Regions from separate parts of the Psychrobacter sp. NPDC078501 genome, predicted to be linked through region 2. Evidence: predicted binding sites of a transcription regulator. Region 2 holds the regulator's gene; the other holds the start of a gene.
The links. Region 2 encodes PhoB, which activates phosphate uptake and scavenging genes when phosphate is short. Its sites were predicted from a motif close to TGTCATNAANCTGTCATAA; they were not measured.
Positions count from the first base shown of each region.

Region 1: the regulator PhoB is predicted to act here: its motif matches at 2,412-2,430, upstream of pstS (phosphate ABC transporter substrate-binding protein PstS).

Region 1 covers NZ_JBJDOS010000003.1:396,763-403,603, forward strand. The annotation lists gene pstC (phosphate ABC transporter permease subunit PstC) at 10-963, opposite strand; gene pstS (phosphate ABC transporter substrate-binding protein PstS) at 1,173-2,339, opposite strand; TPP riboswitch at 2,632-2,776, shown strand; gene thiC (phosphomethylpyrimidine synthase ThiC) at 3,024-5,138, shown strand; gene ACI2IW_RS07470 (autotransporter domain-containing protein) at 5,470-6,841, shown strand, end outside.
Region 2 covers NZ_JBJDOS010000008.1:36,626-43,466, forward strand. The annotation lists gene ACI2IW_RS11815 (M23 family metallopeptidase) at 1-59, shown strand, start outside; gene phoR (phosphate regulon sensor histidine kinase PhoR) at 167-1,258, opposite strand; gene phoB (phosphate regulon transcriptional regulator PhoB) at 1,317-2,021, opposite strand; gene dtd (D-aminoacyl-tRNA deacylase) at 2,134-2,586, opposite strand; gene asd (archaetidylserine decarboxylase) at 2,861-3,697, shown strand; gene ACI2IW_RS11840 (HD family hydrolase) at 3,791-4,420, opposite strand; gene ACI2IW_RS11845 (isochorismatase family protein) at 4,661-5,236, opposite strand; gene fadA (acetyl-CoA C-acyltransferase FadA) at 5,521-6,693, opposite strand.

The sequences.
Region 1 (6,841 bases), on a different contig from region 2:
GTAACAGACTTATCGGTTACCTGCTTTGTGATCCATGCGCATGAGCATCAGTTTTGCTAAAGACAGGACAATGAAGGTGATGACAAATAAGATTAAGCCTAGATGTAGTAAAGACGCAAGATGTAGCTCACTAGACGCTTCAGCAAACTCATTGGCCAAGGCCGAGGTAATCGTCACGCCAGAAGTGAATAGGCTTGGACTGATATTAAACGCATTACCAATCAAAAAGGTAACTGCCATCGTCTCACCCAATGCTCGACCAAGACCCAAAATCACACCACCAACGACACCAGCTTTAGTATAAGGCAGGATAATTTTGAACATGACTTCCCAAGTCGTCGCGCCCATACCATATGCTGACTCTTTCAGTAAGTCTGGTACAACAGAAAAGACATCACGCATGGTGGCAGCGATGAACGGTATGATCATAATGGCAAGTACTAGGGAGGCGGTAAACATACCCAGTCCCATAGGCGCACCTACAAACAGTTTACCGATAATAGGCAAAGGGCCGACGTGCTCAATGAACCATGGCTGAATGTGATCACCAAAAAATGGCGCAAATACGAACAATCCCCACATACCATAAATGATAGATGGGATACCAGCCAACAACTCAATGGCGATACCAAGTGGTTTTTTGAGGAACTTAGGGCACATCTCGGTTAAAAATATCGCAATACCGAAACTGACTGGAACCGCGATAACAATGGCGATAAATGAAGTGACTAAGGTGCCGTAAATAGGCGCTAATGCACCGTATTCATTGGCGACTGTATCCCAGTTATTGCTGGTATAAAATCCCAAACCAAACTCTTGAATACTCGGCCATGCTCCAACAATTAGAGACACCAAAATACCCCCTAAAGATAGGAGGACGAGTATGGCAAACGCTTTAGTAGAATTCACAAATAAAGCGTCGTAACGTTTTTGTTTAGCCAGTTGGGACCTTAAGTCTGTCATAAGTGTCTCAGCATTGAATGGAATGAGTCGAAATATTAAAAAGATGTATATCAGGTCTTAACACAACAAACTTAAATGGTATGAGTAACTATATCTATCGAGATGTATTCATCAAATTTGCTGTGTTAAAACCCCTCAAACAACTACCGGAGAATAGTTATTCGAGAGGATAACTTGTCAGTTGCTAGATCGTATTTAGCAGAAACAAATTACTGAGCTGGCTTGTAGACAGGCTGTCCATCGCTACCTTTTACTTCGTTCCACTTCTCTTTGAACAAGGCCACTGCCGTGTCAGAGAATGGTACGTAGTCTAGTTCCATGGCGCTGTCATCACCTTGGGTATAAGCCCAGTCAAAGAAGTTCAACACGCCAGCGACTTGCTGAGGATTTTCTGGTTGCTTATGTACCAAGATAAAGGTCGCAGCAGCGATAGGCCATGCTTGGTCAGTTTCAGAGTTAGTGATGACTTTATAAAAGCCTTCTTGTTGTGACCAATCGATATCACCTGCTGCAGCAAACGTCTCAGCAGATGGCTGTACGATGTTACCAGCTGCGTTTTTCAGCGCAGTATGTGACATCTTATTTTGCTTAGCATAAGCATACTCAACATAACCGATAGAGTTTTTCATGCGGTTTACGTAGCTTGAAACGCCTTCGTTACCTTTACCACCTGCACCAGTAGCAGAGGTCGGCCACTTGACAGTTTTATCAACGCCAACGGTGTCTTTCCAGTCTGGTGAAACCTTGGCAAGATAGTCAGTAAAGTTAAACGTCGTACCTGAACCGTCTGAGCGGAATACTGTTGTGATTGCGGCATCTGGTAAGGTCAAATCTGGGTTCATCGCCTTAATCGCAGGGTCATTCCAGTTACTGATTTTACCCAAATAGATATCAGCCAACGTTGTGCCGTCTAGCTTCAGTGCACCAGGCTCAACACCGTCGATGTTGACGATTGGTACAACACCACCGATGACTGTTGGGAACTGAATCAAACCTGCTTCATCTAACTCTTCAGGCGTCATCGGTGCATCAGAAGCACCAAAGTCTACTGTTTTTGACTGGATTTGTTTGATACCACCAGATGAGCCAATCGACTGATAGTTGACTTGGCCGCCGGTCGCAGCATTGTAGTCATATGACCATTTCGCATAGATAGGCTGCGGGAACGACGCACCTGCACCTGTGATATTCATAGCGATATTTTCAGCAGATTTAAAATCTGACGTAGCAGAAGATGCTGTCTGAGAGGTTGTTTCAGCTGTTGTCACAGCGCTACTGCTAGTATCAGCAGTTGGCTCCGCCGTATCTGTTGACTTATTACACGCCGTAAGCATTAATGTACAACTGACGGCCACTGCTAATAACGAATAACGCATGTAGGACTCCTGAAGTTTAACAACGGTATAAAAAAGCATTGCTTGTGATATGCGTGTTATCTTGCCAAATCTTTATGACAGTTTAATGACAACTTCTAGAATCCTTCATTCGCTTTACATAATATTTGAATAATTTGTCTACAACTTAGTAATACTAAGCATGCTCATCTATCAACATTCAAAAAATTATTCACGTAGATATTGAATAGTATGTGTGACACAGAATATCTGTATCCAAATACTATTAGCCGTTGGTACAGAATTTTGTTAGTATGAAGGCTGATTTACAACACTGACAGACTCGGGGTGCGGTGTATTTTTGGCTCACTTTATTAAACTTGCTTTATTAAAGTAGTCGCCTTGATACATTCGCTGAGAGATCACCCGCCGAACCTGATGCGGTTAGTACCGACGCAGGGAAGTCTTAAGCACTTTGTTATTTATGACAAAGGGCGCGTAGAAATACATTTTTATCGTCACTACTGTCTTAATATGCGTGATGCATAGCCAGATAAGAAGAGAGGATATAAAGCTGCGTCCAATATTTGATGACCACCATGCGCGACGATATTTTTGGTCGAAGTTGTGGGTTCATGATATAAACTTGTCTAGATGATGGATGCCTACCCCCGCAGATACTGGCGGTGTTGATTTTATTCAAAAACCAACACGCTAGGACAGCATATGACTACTGCAGACACCACCTCAATTGCACCGAAAGCCCAAACGCATAACCCAGCCGACAACTCAACGCTTGCTTCAAATGCTGCTGACACGACTAACGTCAAAGCAGATAAAAAAGCAGATGCGTTAAAAACCCCTGCTCACCGTGCCGCAAGCGATGCCCGTTTCGAAGAAGATGCGCGCGATTTGCACCGTATCTTACCTGCTTCACGAAAAGTCTATATCGAAGGCTCAAGACCTGACATCCAAGTACCGATGCGTGAAATCAGCTTGGCTGATACGCCTGTTGGTGGCACTGGAGATAAAGACGGTGAGCATAATCCACCGTTTTATGTGTATGACACCTCAGGTGTATATACCGATCCTAATGTCGATATCGACCTCACACGTGGATTGCCAAAACTGCGTGAGAACTGGATCGCAGAACGCGGTGATACCGAGCAATTAAGCGGCCTATCTAGCTCATACGGACAAGCGCGTGCCCGCGATATCAGCACTGCCAATCTTAGATTTGCTCATATTGATAAACCGCGTTGCGCCAAAGCAGGACAGAACGTCACGCAAATGTACTATGCGCGCCGTGGCATCATCACTCCTGAAATGGAATATATCGCCATACGCGAAACGCAAAAGCAGCATGAACTGACCGATATGCGTCAACACGATGGCGAAAGCTTCGGTGCCAATACTCCTCAAATCATTACCCCTGAGTTTGTTCGTGATGAAGTGGCGGCTGGACGCGCAATTATCCCAAACAACATCAACCACCCTGAATCTGAGCCAATGATCATCGGGCGCAATTTCTTGGTGAAAATCAATGCCAATATCGGTAACTCAGCGTTAGGTTCATCTATCGATGAAGAAGTATCCAAAATGACGTGGGCAACACGTTGGGGTGCGGATACTATTATGGATTTATCAACGGGTAATCACATCCATGAAACCCGTGAATGGCTAATCCGTAACTCTCCTGTGCCGATTGGTACGGTACCGATTTATCAAGCATTAGAAAAAGTCGATGGCGTCGCAGAAGACCTAACATGGGAGATATTCCGTGATACGTTGATTGAGCAAGCAGAGCAAGGCGTCGATTACTTTACTATTCACGCCGGCGTACTATTACGCTATGTACCGCTCACCGCAAAACGTCTGACAGGTATCGTCTCACGCGGCGGCTCTATTATGGCGCAGTGGTGTCTAGCCCATCACAAAGAAAGCTTTTTATACACGCATTTTGAAGACATCTGTGAGATTATGAAACAGTACGATGTGGCATTTAGTCTAGGTGATGGCCTACGCCCTGGTTGCTTGCAAGATGCCAATGATGAAGCGCAGTTTGGCGAGCTACGTACGCTTGGTGAATTAACAAAAGTAGCATGGGAGCACGATGTACAGGTAATGATCGAAGGCCCTGGACACGTCGCGATGAACCGCATTAAAGAAAACATGGACTTGCAGCTTGAGCTATGTGCTGACGCGCCTTTCTATACTTTAGGGCCATTAACGACAGACATCGCCCCAGGTTATGACCACATCACTAGCGCCATCGGAGCTGCGATGATTGGTTGGTTTGGTACAGCGATGCTATGCTATGTCACGCCAAAAGAACACTTAGGCTTGCCAAATAAAAAAGACGTCAAAGACGGCATTATTACTTATAAAATCGCTGCACACGCTGCTGACCTTGCTAAAGGTCATCCAGGAGCACAGGCACGTGACAATGCACTGTCTAAAGCACGTTTCGAATTCCGCTGGGATGATCAGTTCAATCTAGCGCTCGATCCTGATACTGCACGCGAATATCATGATGAGACGTTGCCAAAAGACGCTCACAAATCGGCACACTTTTGCTCCATGTGTGGTCCTAAGTTTTGTTCAATGAAAATCACTCAGAACGTGCGTGAATATGCAGCAGGACTAGATAAAGATGCTGTCAACCAAAAAGTAACGCCGCAAACGGGTGACTTAACCGATGCTGGTCACTTAATCAAAGAGGTAGATACAGAGCTTGTCGGACAAGTTGGTGAAGCTACTGCTGAGGAAATTCGCCAAGGCATGGCCGAGATGACTAAGAAATATAACAACGAAGGACGCCAGTTATATAAAGAGGTTTAGGATTAATAACCTATGCTTTTGAAATAAGAAAAGCCCTACTATTTAAGTATTTTCACACTTATCTAGTAGGGCTTTTTTGTAATCTGACATTCAGTGACAATGCTTTTATACCATTATTCAGAATGAACTCAAATATAGATAAATCCTTGTAGGTACTATTTGGGCGAGAGAGATATTATCTATTTCGGATAAAAACAGAGTATAAAAAAGCTAGTACAAACCTACAAATAATATGTATCCAGACAAATAAAAATAGACAATTATTATATATCGAGTAATATATCCGTAAGAAAACCTAACATTTCCGTTAGTTAACATTCAGGGTAAAAGTATGAATCATATTTATCGTGTTGTCTTTAATCATTCTTTAGGTGTCTATCAGTGTGTGTCTGAACTTGCCAAAACTTGTGGCAAATCTTCTGGTAAATCATCAACCTCTACCTCAAACAATAATTTTGCCTTACGCGCATTATCAACTGCTTTGTTTAGCGTGCTCGGACTGAGTATAGCCAGTGTGACTCATGCCATCACCTATGACAATGGCGCAGTAAACATTGTGGGTAATGGCTATACTATCGTTGACGATATCGTAAAAAATGATGGCACCATTCTGAAGAATAATGATGATACGAATAACTATTATCATATGCAGATGAGTGGTGATCAAGAGGTACCTTCACGTCTTCTAATTAAAGACAACGGAGTAGTACAGACTGACCAGTTCTTCATAAGTAACAATGCATTAATAGATATTGAAGCTGGAGGACGTTTAGAAGCTAACGATATATATACAAATGGCTACTACCTAAATGATCAACAACTAGCTAATGATACTAAAATTAATGTAAATGGTCTAGGTTCATTACTGAAGGCTCAAGATTATCTAGGAATTCGCTCTCAAAATGCAGGAACAACCACACTTACCGTAGAAAATGGTGGTACGGTCGAAGCAGGCTATCTAGATATATCCTCATATAGCTATTTTGATGAAAACAATCAATTAATAACTGGTGATACCAGTGTCAAAATTGATGGTTTAGACTCATCCCTGAAGGTACAAGATTGGCTCTCGATTGGTTCTGGAAGTTCAGAAACCACACTTACTGTAGAAAATGGTGGCACAGCCGAAGCAAACTCTCTGAATATATACTCATATAATTACTACAATCAAGATAATCAACTACCAACAACTAGCAAGACTAGTGTTAACGTTGATGGTTCAGGCTCATCCCTGAAAGTTCAAGAAGATGTGCGTATTTCCTCTGAAAATGCAGGGACGAGTACACTGTCCGTAAAAAATGGCGGCACAGCCGAAGCAAATTCTCTAGATATATACTCATATGGTTATTATGATCAAAGTAATCAGCCAATAATAACTGGCGAGACTAGTGTCAACGTTGATGGTGCAGGCTCATCCCTGAAAGTTCAAGAAGATGTGCGTATTAGCTCTCGAAATTCAGGGACGAGTACACTTACCATAGAAAATGGTGGTACGGCCGAAGCAGGTAATCTATATATAGGCTCGGATGACTATAACAACTCTACCAGCACTGCTAGCAAGAGTATCGTGAACGTCAGTGGTAATGGTTCATCACTAACTGTAAACAACCTATATGCGGGTATAGGTAGCTCTGACAATGGCCCTCATATTAGTGTTGAGGATGTTGATGCTATTAATGCTATTAATGCTGTTAATGAAATTA
Region 2 (6,841 bases):
ATGGTATCTATATTAATGGCAGTGCGGTCAATCCTTATCCGCTTTTGCAAAAGGATTAACGAATACAGAAAAGTATGTCGTTAACCTAATTTGAAATAATGATAGGTTTAGATTAATCAAAAAACTTAAGCCGAAAAAACAACGCTAATATAAGCCAGAAATTGTATTAATTGGCTGTGACAGATCTGACATAATTTGAAGGGAATACCACACTAAATGTCGACCCTTCCCCTTCTACTGAATCGATTTGCAATTGCGCTTCGTGTTGGTGCAGTACGTGTTTTACAATCGCTAACCCCAATCCTGTACCACCTGTTGCACGGCTACGACCTTTGTCGATACGATAGAAACGCTCTGTCAAACGGGCGATATGCTCTGACGCAATACCGATCCCATCATCTTCGACCGCGAAACGGCAGCCATCAGACGTCCTTGTCCAACTGATAGTGATATTGCCACCCTTTGGCGTATATTTGATCGCATTGATTACTAGATTGGATAGCGCACTATTCAAGTACATCTCTGACCCATACAGCCCATCATACGTATCTATATGCAAATGAATGATATGTTTGTACGCTTGGTTGTAGGCCTGTGCATCGTCATAGATATTGGTCAGTAGCTTAGTCATATCTATATAATGCAGCTCGTGTGACTCTTCGATTTCAATCTTAGAGAGTAGCAGTAAGTCGTTCACGATTCTGTTCATACGGGCTGTTTGCTGCGTCATCAGCTCAAAACCGCGACGCCATTGCGGCGGCATATCTGGCTGATCGGAGAAATTTTCCAGATAGCCCATCATCACAGTTAACGGTGTTCTAAGCTCATGCGAGACATTCGCCACAAAATCCTGACGCATTTGCTCTAAGTGCCGCAGGCGAGTCACGTCATATACAAACAGCAATTTTTCATCGCCAAAAGGGGTCAATTCGCACTTTAAGTAGCGACTAGGATCTCGCCATGATTCTATATGGACGCCATCGTTAGGTATCGTTGTACCTTCATAGTACTGGCGGAACTCAGGTACAGTAATAAAGTCAAAAATGTTCTGACCTTTATCTTCTGGCTGTAGCAGCAATAAGTCTTGTGCCGCCTGATTCCACCATTCTAGACCATCATTGTTGTTGAGCAAAATCACTGCATCGCGCAGGGCTCGTAGTGCACTGCCGATTTTTTTGAGTTGCTCTGCTGTACTTTGAGTAGATATTTGCTCTAGTAGAGCTGATTGCTCACGTTGTGCTGGCGCTATCTTGTCCATTTTTTATCCTTACCACTATCCGCGGCCTTTATATCGCTGCGGCATTATTTGTACAAGATTAACTTGGCTCAATCAGGCTAGAAAAACGGTAGCCTGTTCCACGTACCGTCTGTATCAATGTATCACAGTCATAAGGTCGCAGTAATTTACGTAGACGTTTGATATGCACATCGATGGTTCGGTCTTCGATATATACATTGCCGCCCCATACCTGATCGAGCAGCTGCGTTCGTGTATAGGCGCGCTCAGGGTGACTCATAAAAAATGCTAATAGGCGATACTCTGTGGGCCCAACATCAACGATTTTACCTGCAGCTGTCACGCGCTGACTCTTAGTATCTAGACTTAACTGTCCAATTTCGATAGGTTTATCGCTACTCATAGCACTACTGCGGCGTAGTACGGCTTTGATTCTGGAGATCAATTCACGAGTCGAAAAAGGCTTGGTCATATAATCATCTGCACCTGCATCAAGACCATGCACCTTACTGTCCTCTTCACTTTTTGCCGTTAGCATAATGACTGGTATTTCAGAGAGCAGCTCATCATTTTTTAGCATGCGACAAAAATCCACACCGCTCTTGTCACCCGGCAACATCCAGTCTAACAGTATCAGTGATGGTCTATGATCGACCACCTGCTGATGCGCCTCTGATACGTCAGCCGCTTGTAAGCTATCAAACCCAGCCATCTCTAGCGTCATGACAACCATTTCACGAATCGCAGGCTCATCTTCAACAATCAAAATTTGCTCATTATACATAGGACATTCTCGGTGTTAGAGGACAAAATCTAGCATGTAAAAAGGCGATATATACTCACCAGTCTCTACCTATTAAACGGATTAATTATGACAGCTTGATGACACTCTAAAATCAGATTTCTAGTAAAAAATTGAGCGGCCCATCATTGACGCTCGACACTTGCATATCAGCACCAAACTGACCAGTTGCCACGTTCGGGTGCTTAGTTTTGGCATAGTCGACCAGTTGTTCAAATAATGCTTGTGCCGCAGCTGGTGCCATCGCACCACCAAAGTCTGGTCGGCGACCTTTGTCTGTTTTTGCCATCAAGGTAAATTGTGAAACTAATAATAGCCCACCAGCAACCTGCTGAACGTTTTTATCCAGTTTACCAAATTTGGCCGGATCATCGTCATTTTCAAAAATGCGATAGGTCAATATTTTGTCAATCATACGCTGGGCAGCGGCGAAATCGTCTTCATGCCCTAAGCCAATATATGCCAACACCCCATGTTCAATCTCGCCAATACACTGCTGATCGACGACCACACTAGCGTGCTTCACCCGTTGTATGAGTGCTTTCATTTACTAATTCCTTAACAGATTATGGCCATACAATAATATGCTGTCCATGATAAAATACCGTCATTAACTTAACTATTATTAGGGCGTGTTTGATATTCACAAATAGGCACTGCGGATCGCTAAAGCTGTTCCAGACAAGGCGTAAAACGACGATAATGCTCATGCCTTATCTAGATTTACAACGTAGTATGGCGCAATTTTAGCCACTGTCAGTGCCATGGTCGAATTTCCAACACGCCCCTATTACATTACACCTTATTTTGGTAGCCTTATTATGAATGTATTTACCACCTTACAACAGCTTGTGCCACAGCAAAAGCTCAGTAAAGTCGCTGGACGTTTGGCCGCCAGTAGACATCCCTATGTCAAACGCACCTTTATTCGTAGCTTTGCCAAAGCTTATAATATCAGCTTAGATGAGTACGAACGCCAAAGCCTCAACGCCTATGAGAGTTTTAATGACTTTTTTACCCGTGAGTTAAAAGAAGACGCTCGTACTATCGACGCCACGCCAAACGGTATCGTGAGTCCTGCAGACGGTATTATCTCTCAGCTAGGACAAATCGAAGACCATAAACTACTACAAGCCAAAGGGCGTCACTATGATATCGGCCAACTGCTTGCTGATAGTGAAGATGGCGGTTATTTCGCTGATGGCAGTTTTGCGACTATCTACTTAGCACCTAGTAATTATCATCGTGTACATATGCCATTTACTGGCACATTAACCAAGACTCGCTATGTACCTGGCACCCTGTTTTCGGTCAACAATACTACGGCGGCTAACGTGCCAGACTTGTTTGCGCGTAATGAGCGTCTGGTCTGTATGTTTGATACCAAGTACGGCAAAGCAGCTGTCGTGATGGTTGGTGCTATGATCGTCGCTGGTATTGAAACCGTCGCGACAGGCAAAATTACCCGCACGGATGATATACAGGAAGCGGATCACGATATGCAGTTTGCAGCAGGCGAAGAGCTTGGACGCTTTTATTTGGGCTCAACGGCTATCGTAGTATTACCAAAAGCAGCAAAGGCTGACTGGCTAGATAGTATGCAAGCCAACAGCGTCGTGCAAATGGGTCAATTGCTAGGAATGGTAAACGCTCAATAGCACGCCTGTATAAGAGTACTGAAAATATCAGCCCAGTTAAGCGTAAATCATCATGCTTAATTGGGCTTTTTCATACCTGCTATATGTGTAGATTTACGCGTCAATCAGCCAGCCTTGCTGAGTTGCATATGCAATATTACGTGAGAGCCAATCATGAATAGGAGGAAAGCTGTCTTTGATAAATGCATGAGCCCCCGCCACCTGCGAGCGCGTAACACCAAGCTCAATCCACGTTTTACCGTTGGTATTTAGATTGAGTAAAAACGGCAATAAGCGATCGACCACTCTGAGTAACTGGCTCTCTTTGCTACTTCCTGTTTCTTGCGCTTCCCAAACCTCACCCAAATCACTAATGCCATTGCCTCGCTCACGTTGCAATCTAGCAATGCCTGCACGCTCTTCGACGTGTGCATCAGTACGCGTATCAGCATACAAAAAAGTATCGCCCGCATCAATCTCACCCAAATCATGAACCAGTGCCATCTTCAGCAACTTTTCATGATTGACATCTAACGCAAATAATTCAGCAATTGACCAACAGGCCATCGCTAAATGCCAAGAATGTTCGGCAGAGTTTTCTTTACGAGTGGTCTGTGTCACATAGCTGCGGCGGTTCACGCGTTTGAGCGCATCTAACTCCAACAAGAAATGAGTGACATCGTCAATGTCGATATGTGAAGTAGATTCGGAATGAGTGAGTGATATAGAGCTGGCTTGCGACATTATTTTTTCTCTGGTTTTCTCTAGTTATTGGTTTTCAATGTTGATAAGTTCTAGCGATTTTAAGTTTCATTGCTCAAGGTATTATAGTTAGTTTGATATCTAGCAATGGTCAAAAGACTATCATAGTTATCAAAAAAATAGCGCTTATTTTACCAAGCGCTATCTATTATAAATTAGAAGATAAATGGTTAAATTGAGTCCCTATTTATCCAAGTCTTTAAGCACCTAAACCTTAACCACCTACTTGATCAAATTAATAATGGTTTTAAATGCAGGATCTTCGCTGCTACGGCACAGTTCAAATAAGATTGATTCGACAGTGCTAATTACACCGCCCGCACGGCGAATACGGCGAATTGCTTGCTTTTTATCATAAGGAAAACGAGAACCCACCGCATCCCCAATAATGACAGGCTGCATACCATTGTCCAATAAATCTAGTGCTGTCTGCATAATACAAACATGAGCTTCAGCACCAAAAAGCAATACGGTACTACGGTTTTGCTGCGCTAAATGGTGCCATGAATCATTGTTGTCGCAGGCACTAAAGGTAACCTTTTCAAAGCTCTTGGCATTGTCTCCTTCGAGTACGGCGCGCAGCTCTGGTAAGGTATCGCCCAATCCTTTTTTATATTGTTCATTGAGCATGACTGGAATATTGAGCGCTTGCAACCCTTTGATCAAGGTAACGGTTTTTTTGACGATATTTTCGTGATCGTAGATATGCGGCGTTAAGCGCTCTTGCACATCAACAATCATTGCTTGGGTATTCTCACGAGCGATTCGATAAGTGCGATCATTAATCATAGTAGACATAGTACACTCCTTGTACGGCTGACAGTTGCAACTAAAAACTATTTTAGAATTATCATAAACAGTGCCATGGTTCATCTTTCTCTTATTTAGTCATAGTTTCGTGAATGCGTCAATGGAGATAATTTTTAATCGCCGTAATACTGTGTTTTTCGACTCTATGATTTACTAACTGGCTAACTATTAATTTGAACATAAAAAAACCTCCAGCCGTTATGACTAGAGGTTTTTTATTAGCGAGTAGCTACTTATTGAGTGTTCAAATAATCTTGTTTATATAAATAAGATTAAACACGCTCAATAATAGTAGCGATACCTTGGCCAAGACCAATACACATTGTCGCTAGACCGATTTCAGTATCTGACTGCTCCATCGCGTTTAGCAATGTCACTGTGATACGAGCACCTGAACATCCTAGTGGATGACCTAGAGCAATGGCACCACCGTTGATGTTAACGATGTCTTGCTTATCAGATAGGTTTAGACCTTTTAATACTGATAGACCTTGAGCAGCAAATGCTTCGTTTAGCTCGATGGTTTGCATGTCATCGATGCTCATGCCAGCACGCTTCAATGCTTTTTGTGTAGCAGGTACAGGACCATAACCCATGATAGCAGCATCACAACCAGCAACAGCCATACTACGGATACGGGCACGTGGCTTTAGACCTAGATCTTTGGCTTTTTGTGCGCTCATTACTAGCATCGCTGACGCACCGTCAGATAATGCAGATGAGGTTGCCGCTGTTACTGTACCGCCTTTTGGATCAAACGCTGGACGTAGCTTTTGCATTTGCTCCATCGTTGCATCTGGACGAATCACTTCATCAACCGTACATAGTTGCAGACGACCAGCAGCATCATGACCTTCGATACCGATGATTTCATTGTCAAAACGACCTTCAGTGGTTGCAGCCCATGCACGGCGATGTGATTCAAGACCAAACGCGTCTTGCTCTTCGCGCGTGATATTGTTCATACGACCTAGCATTTCAGCAGTCAAGCCCATCATGTTTGACGCTTTTGCATAATGCTTAGAAGCAGCAGGGTTTAAATCAACACCGTGCATCATGCCGACGTGACCCATGTGCTCAACACCACCGATGATGAATACATCACCTTGGTTGGTCATGATTTGTGCAGCAGCAGTATGTAGCGCCTGCATAGAAGAACCACATAGACGGTTAACCGTTTGGCCACCAGCAGTCTTTGGGATATCAGCTAGCAAACCGATGTTACGACCGATGTTCAAGCCTTGCTCTAGCGTCTGGTTTACACAGCCCCAGATAATGTCTTCGATATCATTGGTGTCAAAGTCATTACGCTCTACTAGCGCACGTACTAGTTCCGCTGACATGCTGTCAGCACGTACATGACGGAACATACCGTTTTTGGTTTTGCCCATTGCCGAGCGTACGCCATCTACGATGACCACATCTTTTGGACTTAAAGTTGTCATACCATATTCCTTTTCAATTTTTATTGTCAGTGTAGTCAGCCCAATTTACGACTATTACCTTGTTAATCTTGCTCAAAGTACAATAGGTACATTTGCGCTTGATTTCCTCGTACTAGCATTAAACTGAACCAACTATAATCGTACGTTC